Regions from separate parts of the Tissierella pigra genome, predicted to be linked through region 2. Evidence: riboswitches for the same ligand, from Rfam matches in the RefSeq annotation. Region 2 holds a riboswitch; the other holds the start of a gene.

Region 1 (6,280 bases), 1.6 Mb from region 2:
TTTGCACCTATAAATGAAATTGCCTCTCCACCCTTTGAATTAAGTCCATATATAATATTACTGTTATAGGATATAGACAATATACTGGACAGTAAATTAACTATTAATATAATTCCCCAAAATACGCCTATAGATTTTTTCAAATCACGATTTTGAAATTTAAATATCCTTTTAATTGAATCCATTTGAATTTTCCTCCTTAATCATATTTTCAGTAAGATATATAAATAGTTTCTGAAGTGGTATATTACTTATTTCAATATTATTATTTCTTATATATTTGAATTCTTCTTCAGTGAAATCTCCATATATACCTACTATATTAGTAGAGCCAAATTCTTCCTTGTGAATTACCTTTTTATTATCTGTAACTTGATCTATCACATCTTTACGACCAGATAGGAAGTAAGATTTTTCTTTAAGCTTACTTACTTCATCTTTTAATGCAACCTTTTCATTATTCAAAATGATTACCTCTTCAAACATATTGGCAACTTCGTCTATTAAGTGGGTTGATATGATTATTGTCCTTGGATTTTTTTCATAGTCTTCTAAAAGTAATTGATAAAACTTATATCTCATAGCCGCATCTAAACCTAATGTGGGTTCATCAAACATGGTAATCCTTGCTCTTGAAGCAAAACCTATAATTAATCCCACAATAGTTTTATTTCCTGTTGATAGCTTCATCAGTTTTTTCTTTGTATTTAAATTAAATTCCTTAATTAGATAATCTTTATATTCTTCATCCCAATTCTTATATATTATACTGGCCATTGCCAATACATCTTTTACCTTTCTTTCCTTAATAGACTCTGGAAAATCCTTGATTAAACATATATCACCCATAGCATGAGAGTTTTCAAAAATTTCTTCACCATCTAGATTTATCTCTCCACTATCTTTTAATGTTTGACCAGATATTAGATTTAATAATGTGGTCTTACCTACTCCATTTCTTCCAAGTAATCCATAAATCTTATTTTCCTCAATGTTTAAATCAATATCTGTAAGAACTTTAGATTTTCCATAGGACTTGTTTAATTTCTTTACCTCAATCACACTATTCCCCTCCTTTATATTCTTCAACAAATTCTGCAATTTCTTCTTTAGTTATTTCAAGCCTGTTGGCTTCTTCCATTATATTTGGTAATATTTCTTTAAAAAACAAACTTTGCCTCTTTTTAATTATCTTCTTCCTAGCACCTTCTGCTACAAACATACCAATACCTCTTTTCTTGTACAAAATCCCTTCATCAACTAAGATATTTAGTCCCTTTCCAGCAGTGGCTGGATTAATTTGATAAATCTTTGCAAATTGATTTGTAGAAGGCGATTGTTCTTCTTCATTTAGATGCCCCATTAAAATATCATTTTCTATTATTTCTGCTATTTGTATATAAATAGATTTATCTGAATTTAAATCTAACAACTGAACCCCTCCTTATTTATATGTTGATTGGTTAGTTAGTTATGTAACTAAGTATATATGTATTTTGAATTTTTGTCAATATCTTTTCTAAATATTATAAAATTCTTCTTGACATTATTTATCTTTACATTTATAATTAATTTGTAATCATTACAACTTAGTAATAATTATTGTTATATGGCATTATATATTTAAAGGATGTGAAAAGATGAATGAAACCTTTGAAGATTTAGTAAATGAGTTAAAGAATAAAAATATCCGTCTTTCTCACCAAAGGTTAAAGGTTTTAGAGTATCTAAACAATAATAGAACCCATCCAACTGTTGATGAGATTTTTAAAGATTTACAAAAGGAAATTCCCACATTATCAAAAACAACTATTTATAATACATTAAATGCCTTAGTAGACAGCGATTTAGTAAAAGTTTTAACTATAGAGGATAATGAAGCTCGTTATGATAGTACTACTAAAGATCATGGACATTTTAAATGTAGTTCTTGTAAAAAGATATTTGATTTTCAAATAGACTTCGATTCATTAGAAATAAAAGAATTGGATAATTTTAAAATCCATAATAAGGATATGTATTTTAAAGGACTATGTTCAAATTGTAGTAAAGTTAATTAGTTTAATATTTAAAAAAATATAAAATATAAAATTAGGGGGAAAAACAAATGGAAAACAACAAAACTATTAAAAATCTTATGGAAGCATTTGCTGGAGAATCTCAAGCAAATAGAAAGTACTTAGCGTATTCAGAAAAAGCTGAATCAGAAGGAAAAATAAATGCTGCAAAATTATTTAAGGCAGCAGCTGATGCTGAAACTATTCATGCTCTTAGACATTTCAAAGTAGCAGGTAATGTTGGAACAACTGCTGAAAACCTTGAAGATGGAGTAAATGGTGAAACTTTTGAATTTGAAACTATGTATCCACCTTTTGTAGAAATTGCTGAAGCTGAAGGTAATAAAGCAGCAGTACAAACATTTACTTATGCCATGGAAGCTGAAAGAGTTCATGCAAAATTATATCAAGAAGCTTTAGATAATCTAGACAGCGAAGAAGAAGTTTTCTACTATCTATGTCCTGTTTGTGGAAACATTGAAAAATTCGTACCAGAAAAATGTAGTATTTGTAATGTAGCTGGTTCAAAATTTATTAAATATTAATATAAGCTAATTTTAAATTAATCAAAAAGACAGAGAAAATCCTCTGTCTTTTTATTATTTAACTTTAAAAAAAATTAAAGCATAATTCCTATATTTGTTAATGGCTTTTCATTTCAAATCATCTATATTAGTAATATAAACCTTCAAAACATTGGTTTTGGCAATCAATTTCAGTAAAAAATATCCACTAATTCCGCCAACTAAAGAACTTAGAATAAATGGACCTACAAAAAATATTAATGTACTCTCTTTTCCCAAAAAGTACTTGGCTATAGAGTAAGAAACTACTGCACCAATTATACCAGTTCCAACTACTTCACCTATAATGGCATAGATTGACTTATTAGTGTTTCTATACAATATTCCAGCTAAAAATGCCCCAATCATACTACCAGGAAATGCTAGTAAGGAACCAGTACCTAATAGATTTCTTATTAATGAAATAAGAAAAGCAACTGCAATTCCATACCAAGGTCCAAATAATACTGCCATTATTACGTTTATCACATGTTGTACAGGAAATACCTTTGCGATTCCTAAAGGAATATAAATAATATTGGAACTTACCACTCCAATTCCTATTAGTAAAGAAGATAGGGTTAGCTTTCTCAAATTCACGATATCACCTCCTTATAGAAAACAAAAAAAGCACAAATCCATGTAGGACTTGCGCTGAATTAAACATATAAATAAATGCTAAATCTTTACACTTCCCTACGCTAGTATTACCCAGATCAGGTTAAGGGATTAAAGACTTTATAGGGTCTTTTTCTCAGCTAGCCTTTCTAGCACTCCCAGTGAATAATTTTTATTTAGTTTTCAAATATATGAAAATAATATCACAATTAAATTTAATAATCAATTTAAACCTTATTTTTTATAAAAGTAACCCTTTATACTGAAAAAACAATATAATAAGATTTCTTTCCTATTTCACCAATATATTTGGTAATGTATAATAGTCTGTAAGTCCAGATATTATATTATTTTTTCCTATTCTAGTATAAATACCTGCAAATTTTTCCTTATACATAAAAAGTCCAACTATAGATCTAAACTCCTCTACTTTTATCTCATTATCTTCAAATAAAATATGTTCTCTAGTGAAAGGTGTAAAGAATTCTTGATATAAATAATCTTTATTAAAGGAGTCATCTAGTCTTTTCTTCCACTCATCTTGTGTTAAATCTCTGCCTGCATATACGCCTTGGGAAGCATTTAAATCTAAAGGTTTCATTATATATTTATCTTTATTGTTCAAGACTTCATTATAGACCTTATTATCTCCCTTAAATAGTCCAGTAACAGGTATATGATTCTTCACAAATTTTCTTTCTTCCTCTGATAAAAATTCCAGTGTATCTTCATCATGTAATATCTTAAATATTATTTTATTGTGTACTACTTGAGACCTGATGGAACTAAAAGAGTGGTTTTTATAGTTTTTAATAGTCTTAAAATGGCTATATTGCAACATTGTGTGTCTAAGATAGTTTTTTATAGTTTAACCAAGTCGATTTCAAATTGGCTAATTTTTGGCTAAATATTTCAAAGGAGGAATAAAAGATGACTGGAGATGTATACGATTATAATGAATACAGAATCTATATTATGTCAGGAGAAAAAAGAATAATAATCAATTTTGAAGATGGAGAATATGAGTATTGGAGAAAAAACGGATTACCCTTTAACAGAGGTATTGAGTTTGATTATGATAAGAAAAAGATAATTAAATTTTATTAAAAGAAATAGGACCTTAATGGTCCTTTTCTATTGTTATTTTTTCTCCATCAAATGATAAAATAACTTCTCTACTTTCTTCCGTTATTCCTAATTTATTCATCCATGCATTAGGCAATATCAGTCTATATCCTACTGCCTCTCTAGAAGCTGTACCTCCTTTTTTGTTTATGCTTATTTTTGCTATTCTAGTCTCTGTATTTAGGCTTTTAGCAATTTTAGCATTTCTTTCATCAGCTTCATATTCTCTGATGAAATTTTCTATTTTAGCCTCCCAATCATCATCCTGAGATTCACATATCATTCCTAGATATGATTCATCTTTGTGTTCATCTAGTGTCTTTATATCTAAATGAATTTTCTCATCCTCATGATAATAGTAGTACGTGAATAAATTTGTTTGTATTTGGTCTATGTTTTTATTCCAAATCATCTTAATCTCTCCCTCTATTTTATAATTTGCACTTTTTCGCCGGTTTCAGCAAATCTGTTTCTAATCATTTCGTCAATGTATAGTTTCTTGATGATTGGAAGTATAACTTCACTTCTAGTTTCTATATACCATTTTGCATCTGTTTTTGTTTCTAGCATATAGTTTTTCATTTCTGTCACAATTTCCGGGGTGATGGCAATGTTTGTGTCTGATAATGATATTCTAGCATTTGGAGAAAGTTTCGTATTCATGTCTATATATACTCCCCTATCTGCTACTTCTAACTTTTCAAATTTTTCTATAAGGTCTTTTCTGATGTCGTTTGCCCAAGCTATTTGTTTTGGTGTTCCTGTTAATTCTTTTAACATTTCCTTTTCCTCCATTTCTAGGAGGTAGCTTAAACTTAATCCGAATTGTGCTTGGTAGTCTACTCCGTATTTTTCTACCATTTCTCTTGTCATTTTATGAGCTTCTATAAACATCTTTTTCATTCTGCTACCTCCTCGTTTTTTTATTTTTATTTCCTTTTCTTAATTATATTATATACCATTGGACACCAATAGTCAACACTTATTTATAAATTATTTGAAATTATTTTTAATGCCACAACCATTGAAAACACTATTCCTAGTCGATTTATTGTAAATTATTATAAAAATATTTCAAATAAAAATAAAAAAGACTAGAATTAATCTAGTCTTAAATTACTTATAATATAAATTCTAAATTATATTTCTTTAATAAATTAGAAAGACTATTATATGTAATCAATATTCCTACAGCATATCCTATCGTAAATGCTATAATTATTGCTATTATATACTTTTTATTCTCTATTATCTTCTCTTTCATAGAATCACCTCAATATATAATTCTATAAATCTTTTAAAAATCCTTCTATTACATAAAACTTACTTCTAAGCCTTTAATCCCTCTGTATAGATGTTTTATATATGTAAGACACCTATTCTATTATTATGTATATTTCCTATCCTCTGTACGTCAATAAATCGGTCAAAATTAAGCGAATGGACGTTTCTGCAAAAAATAAAAAAAGACCCTAGATTTACTCTAGAGCCTTGCCATATCTATATAATATTGTAATAAATCTTTCTAATGAAATAGGTTCTTTGGGATTAGTTCCATCAGTAAGATTATTTTTCATTCCCCATTCCATAGCTTCTACTGCCCATGGACTACAATCTAGTTCTTTAGTTTTCTCAATATATTTAATTCCTAAGTAATTGAGAATCCCTTTTGCTACTGCTAAGGCTAATTCATCTTGTCTATCTTTTAAGATTTTACCATCATCAACATTAGTAATAAAAGCTAATTCTACTAAAGCACTTGGCATATTACTTTGTCTTAATACTGCAAAATTAGCTGTTTTTATTCCTCTGTCTGATGTATAAACTTTACTTTGAATTATACTATCCTGGATACATTTTGCTAAAGCAGTACCTTTAGTGCTATTAGGATAGCTAAATGTCTCTACACCTTTAGCA
Region 2 (6,280 bases):
ATTTGAACATTAGATTCCATATTCTTTTCAATCTCTTTGAATACCTTAATTTGAGCATTTGTAAGTTTAAAAGGCAGTTTTTCAATGAACTCAGTTACTTCAATGGTTTCTTTAAATTTTATTCCTTTATTATTGCCTACAGTCTTATTCTTAATAGTGAAAAGACCTATTTGTAAAGTCAGCAACTCTTGAAATGCCAATCTTTTTCTAGCGTTTTCAAGTAATGTTTTACTTCCTGGAAAATGAATATTTATAATAGCATCTTTAATTCCCATTAATTTATATTTATTTATTATTTCTAAAGGTAGAAATTCTTCAATACCATGTAAATATTCACTAATAGTATATTTAATAACCTTTATTACTTCATTATTTGTTAATCCTTCTGTTAGTGGATATATAGGTATTATTCTTCCTACTTTATCCATTTTACCAACCTTTTCAAAAACAGGATTCATTATTTGAATTTCTCGCCCAACTCTATTTATTTTTCCATTAACAATTATTTTTTCACCTATAAGAAACTTGTCTTTTAAGTAATCTTGATTAAACCAAGTTAAATATCCATCAGACATATTATTTCTCACAGGAATTTTTAAAATCGATAAATTCTTTCTAGGTCTTATTATATTTCCTTTACCTATTATCTCAACTTCCAAGGTTGCCTTTTCATTTGTCTTAAATTCTCTTAAATCTCCAACCTGAGACCTATCATCATAGTCTCTAGGAACAAAATATAACAAGTCTTCCACTGTATTTATATTTAGTTTTTTAAATCTTGAAGCTCTTTTTGGTCCTACACCCTTTATATACTGGATATTCATTGATAATAATTCCATAAATTCCTCCAAGTTTATAATATTAATAAAACCCTGCCAAAGGCAGGGGTTTATTCTACGGAAAATATATAATAATATATTGGTTGACCTCCACATATTAATTCAATATCTAAATCATCATATAAATCAGATAAGTGCTTTTCTAAATCTTCCGCCATTTCTTCACTTAAATCACTCCCATATAGGATTGTAATCAACGAAGTATCTTCATCAACCATATTTTCCAGTAGCTTAATGGAAACCTCATTTATCTCTTTCCCACTGGCTACTATATCTCCTTCAGCAATCCCTATAATATCATCCTTTTGGATTTTTGTATTATTAAATTCTGTGTCTCTAACAGAATAAGTAACTTGACCTGTTTTTATATAGGTTATTGCTTCTTTCATAGTGTCTGTATTTTCTTCCAAGGATTTTGATTCATCAAAGGCAAGTAAAGCCGCTATTCCTTGTGGTATTGTCTTAGAAGGAATTACAACAACATTTCTATCGCTAAGTTCCTTAGTTTGTTCTGCAGTTAAAATAATATTACTATTATTAGGAAGAATAAAGACATTTTCTCCTGTAGTATTTTCAATAGCCTTTAGAATGTCTTCTGTACTAGGATTCATAGTTTGACCACCAGAAACTAAAGTATCTACATTAAGTCCCTTAAATACTTCATCTATTCCTTCTCCTATTGATATAGCAACAAAAGAATATGGTTTCTTTGGCTTCGACAACTCTGACTTTAGAAGAATTTCTTCATGCTGATATCTCATGTTGTCGATTTTTATGTCATTTAATTCTCCAAGACTTAAAGCCTTTTGTAGTACTGTCCCTGGATTATTTGTATGAACATGAACTTTTATTAGACCTTCTCCTCCTACTACTAGTAAGGAGTCTCCTTGAACAGATAATTCCTCTCTAAAAGTTTCAATATCTTTATAGTTGGTATTGATTATAAATTCAGTACAATATCCATATTTAATATCATCAGTATCTATATGTTCATGATGAGTACGGTCTTGTTTCTCTATATTTTTCACTTCAGGTTTAATTTCAATATTTTCTATTCCTGCTAAGGCGTTATAGGCCCCTGTTAAGACATATATTAAACCTTTACCTCCAGCATCTACAACTCCCGCTCGTTTCAAAACTGGAAGCATTTCAGGAGTTCTAGCAAGGGCTTTTTCCCCATGTTCTATTACTTTCTTTAGAAAAATTAAAATATCCTTTTCCTGTTTGCTAATGGATATTGCATATTCTCCACACTCTCTAGCTACTGTTAAAATAGTACCCTCTGTTGGTTTCATAACAGCTTTATATGCAGTATCAGATGCTTGTTTAAATGCTTCTGCAATTGTTTTAATATCTGCAGTATCTTTTCCATTCAATCCATTTGCAAATCCACGAAAAAGTTGTGATAAAATAACACCTGAGTTACCTCTAGCTCCCATAAGTGATCCATGGGATGTGGACAATGCTATTTTGCTAACACTATCTTCATCTAAATTAATTCCTTGTTTAATAGCAGAATTTACTGTAAGCGACATATTTGTACCTGTATCTCCATCAGGAACAGGAAAAACATTTAAGGAGTTTACCTCCTCTTTATTATCTTCTAGGAACTTTGCTGCACCTGCTAATGCTTTTTTTAGCATTGCTCCATCTAGAATTTCTATCCTCAATTATAGTACCTCCTTAGACTACTTTCCAACTCTAATGCCTTGTACATGTACGTTTATTTGGTCTATTTTTAGACCTGTTAAATTTTCAATATTAAATTTAACTCTTTCTATTATGTTTTCAGCAACTACAGAAATTCTTACTCCGTACTCTAATATAACATGCAAATCAATTGTCAATTTTTCATCTTTTGTATAGACCTTAATGCCTTTAGCTAAATAATCTGATTTTAACAGTTCAAACAATCCATCTGTCGCATTCTTAGAAGCCATACCTACTATACCATAACTTTCCATTGCTGATATTCCTGCAAGAGTAGCTATGACATTATCATCTATACTAATTACTCCATATTCGGTATTAGTTTTGGCTGACATAAATAATCGCCTCCTTATTTTAAATATGCCATATTTTATATTTTACCCCAAATTTTAAAATAGTTCAACTAAATCATATGATTATAATAATATAATAATACATTTTAGTTGCATTTTTACCGATTATTGTGTTAGAATATAATGTGTTATTATTGAAGTATAAAAATACTTATAAGTATTTTCATATAGTTAAGGAGGTGTTTGGAATGGCGAAAGTTTGTGAAGTATGTGGAAAGGGAAAAGTATTTGGTAACAAAGTTACTTTCTCAAATAAAAAGAGTTCAAGAAGTTGGTCACCTAACATTAGATCTGTAAGAGCTGTTGTTAATGGTGGAACAAAAAAAGTTAATGTTTGTACTAGATGTTTAAGATCTGGATATGTTGAAAGAGCATTATAATTATGTAAAAAATAAAACAAGGCTTCCATTATTATAAAGGAAAGCCTTATTTTATTTTTAGAATCAATCCTCCCATAACAAGCAGCCCTATTCCTATGAATATTAGTAGAACCTCTATGGGTATAAATTTTATAATAATCAATAGTCCTAAAACCGCCAAAGTTATGCCTACTATTTTTTTCATTCTTCTAATATATTTATAACAAAACCATTTCATAAGAACACCCCTAAGTACTTTGATATATTCTATTCATGTACTTAATAAATAGTTACAAAAACTTCAAGGATACATCCTATGTTTAATCTTTTGATATAAATATTAGCGCTTTTCCCTTATGGATTTTAACTATCCCAATATCTTCAACGATTTTATTGCTAATCCCAAGGGTGGAACCAAAAGGAATAAGTTTATTATCCAAGTTATAGAAAAATCCTTTTAAAGATACGATTATTCCAGTATTTGATATAGGTATAACAGAAGTATAATGGCCTTCTAAGTGTTCTATTTCCAGATAGTTATCTGTTAAATAAATTATATTGTTATCATCTACTATATTTGCCTTAATTCCTCTATTATATAAGGTATCAAGTAACAATATACTTGCCATTGTATGGTCTTGTCTCGTTCCTGTTACTCCCATAAGTACGATTTCATCACATCCTCTATCTATTAAATACTCCATAGCTAATTCTGTATCTGTTGAATCCTTAATAGATGAATACTTTTCAATGGGAATGTTTTTATTTACTATATATTCTAAAGTTAACTTACTTATTGAGTCCAAGTCTCCTAAAATCACATTTGGCAGCTTATTTATTTTCATCAGATGTTCCATGCCTCCATCTGCACATATAATATAATCCACTTCATTTATTATTTCTTTTAACCTATTATAATTAGTAATGGTTCCACTTGAAACTATTAATCCCTTCATACTGCACTTCCTTTTGTTATTTTGCTTTTATTGCTTTTTCTAAAGGTTTCCATATAATCGCAATTACTATATAAGAAATAATTAACTCAGGTAAAAGATAGTAAGCGTTATACTGTATTGAATAAATCCAAGGGTTTAAGTCACCTGCATATTCAGCAAAGAATATTACACCTGATAAAACATGGGATAACATTCTACCCAATATTCCCATAAGGACACCTAGAAAAACCCATATATACCCTTTAAATGATTCCTTCTCATTTATATAATATGCAATTCCTGCTAATCCTAATAACCCAAAAGCTAAAGGATAGTCTAAAATAAATTGTAAAGGATGATAAAAATAAGGTTTTAGTATAAATTGTAATATTCCATAAACACCACCTACGGTTACTCCTGGTAATATACCCCAACGAATTGCAAATAACATTATTGGAATCATACTCCCAGCAGTTACTGAACCACCCATCGGTGCTTCATATACCTTAATATAACTTAGTATGGTTGCTAATGCAATCATCATACCACCTTCTGTCAACATCTTTACACTCCATCTTTTTTGCATTAAAATTCCTCCTTTAAATAAATAGACCCATTGCCAACAATAGGTAATGGGTATTTAAAGGCTAATACACACTTCCCTACGCTGGCATTATCCAGGTCAGGTCATAAGGGTCGGGATAAATCCGCTCTCAGCCTTTTGGCTCCCCTAGTGCTAAAATTTTTCTATTCAATTGATTACATTATATCATAGAATATAATTTTTACAACTCTTTAAATTCTTTAGTTCGCTTTTCTACGTCTTCAGCTCCAAATATGTCAGAACCAGCTACTAATAAGTCAGCTCCACAATCTAGGATTTCCCTGGCATTGCCAAGCTTTACTCCCCCGTCAACTTGAATTATAATATCTAGACCTTTATTATCAATAATTTGTCTTAGTTTTCTTATTTTATCTTTCATTGCTTCAATAAAAGATTGACCACCAAATCCAGGATTTACAGTCATAATAAGTACTAAGTCTATATCATCTAAAATATACTCTATATTCTCTAATGGAGTAGCAGGATTCAACGAAACACCTGCCATAACACCATAAGATTTTATCTCCTGTATAGTTCTATGAAGATGAATAGTTGCCTCTTCATGCACTGTAATTAAATCTGCTCCTGCATCTACAAAGTCTTTAATATATCTTTCAGGTCTATCTATCATTAAATGTACATCAAAGGGAAGTTTAGTTACCTTTCTCAAGCTTTTTATAACTGGAGGTCCAAAGGTAATATTGGGAACATAGATTCCATCCATTACATCTAGGTGAAGATAGTCTGCACCACCATTTTCTACTTTTTCTATATCTTCTTTTAAATTAGCAAAATCTGCTGAAAGTAACGAAGGTGCGATTTTAGCCATTTTAGTACCTCCTTATATTTTTTATCTCTTCTAAAAAAAGCAAATAATTTTCATATCTATCTTTTGAAATATTTCCTTTTTCTACTTGATTTTTTACTTCACAATCTGGCTCATTTCCATGTAGGCAACTAATAAATCTACACTTTTGTCCATATTCTCTTATTTCTCTAAAATATTCCCTAAGTTCAGATTCTTCTTCAATAAAATCCACATTTAAAGAGCTAAATCCAGGTGAATCTAAAACAAAGGTATTATCATCTAACTCTAATAGCTCCACATGTCTAGTAGTATGTTTACCTCTTTTAGTTTTAGCACTTACATCTCCAGTTTCTAGTTTGAAATTTTTGTTTACTTCATTTAAAAGTGAAGATTTGCCTGCTCCTGAAGGACCTGCAAAAACTGAAATATTGTTATTTAGTGTATCTTTTAATTCTTCTATACCAATATGATTTATTGCGCTTGTCATAATCACTTTATATCCAGCTGTCTCATATATGTTTTTAAGCCTGGATCCCTTATCTAAATCTAAATCAGATTTATTTAGACATATGGTGACTTCCAGATTTTCATATTCTGCCATTAAAAGAAATCTGTCTAAAAGCCATGTATTAATATCTGGTTTTTTTATACTCATAACTATAATGGCTTGAG

What was found. A riboswitch is a leader RNA that binds a small molecule or an ion and turns the genes downstream of it on or off. The one in region 2 is predicted to bind thiamine pyrophosphate.
Region 1: linked by a shared signal. The riboswitch ahead of thiW (energy coupling factor transporter S component ThiW) and the one ahead of thiT (energy-coupled thiamine transporter ThiT) in region 2 are both predicted to bind thiamine pyrophosphate.

What each region holds. Positions count from the first base shown of each region.
Region 1 covers NZ_JAHLPJ010000001.1:238,765-245,044, reverse strand. The annotation lists gene KQI41_RS01330 (hypothetical protein) at 1-185, opposite strand, end outside; gene KQI41_RS01325 (ATP-binding cassette domain-containing protein) at 172-1,062, opposite strand; gene KQI41_RS01320 (GntR family transcriptional regulator) at 1,064-1,432, opposite strand; gene KQI41_RS01315 (Fur family transcriptional regulator) at 1,641-2,060, shown strand; gene KQI41_RS01310 (rubrerythrin family protein) at 2,108-2,602, shown strand; gene thiW (energy coupling factor transporter S component ThiW) at 2,711-3,220, opposite strand; TPP riboswitch at 3,297-3,408, opposite strand; gene KQI41_RS01300 (hypothetical protein) at 3,531-3,926, opposite strand; gene KQI41_RS01295 (hypothetical protein) at 4,169-4,345, shown strand; gene KQI41_RS01290 (hypothetical protein) at 4,359-4,775, opposite strand; gene KQI41_RS01285 (hypothetical protein) at 4,790-5,266, opposite strand; gene KQI41_RS01280 (hypothetical protein) at 5,484-5,627, opposite strand; gene KQI41_RS01275 (N-acetylmuramoyl-L-alanine amidase family protein) at 5,842-6,280, opposite strand, start outside.
Region 2 covers NZ_JAHLPJ010000001.1:1,800,452-1,806,731, reverse strand. The annotation lists gene recG (ATP-dependent DNA helicase RecG) at 1-839, opposite strand, end outside; gene KQI41_RS08760 (DAK2 domain-containing protein) at 890-2,509, opposite strand; gene KQI41_RS08755 (Asp23/Gls24 family envelope stress response protein) at 2,528-2,884, opposite strand; gene rpmB (50S ribosomal protein L28) at 3,091-3,282, shown strand; gene KQI41_RS08745 (hypothetical protein) at 3,329-3,499, opposite strand; gene KQI41_RS08740 (thiamine diphosphokinase) at 3,582-4,217, opposite strand; gene thiT (energy-coupled thiamine transporter ThiT) at 4,234-4,782, opposite strand; TPP riboswitch at 4,839-4,938, opposite strand; gene rpe (ribulose-phosphate 3-epimerase) at 4,982-5,629, opposite strand; gene rsgA (ribosome small subunit-dependent GTPase A) at 5,631-6,280, opposite strand, start outside.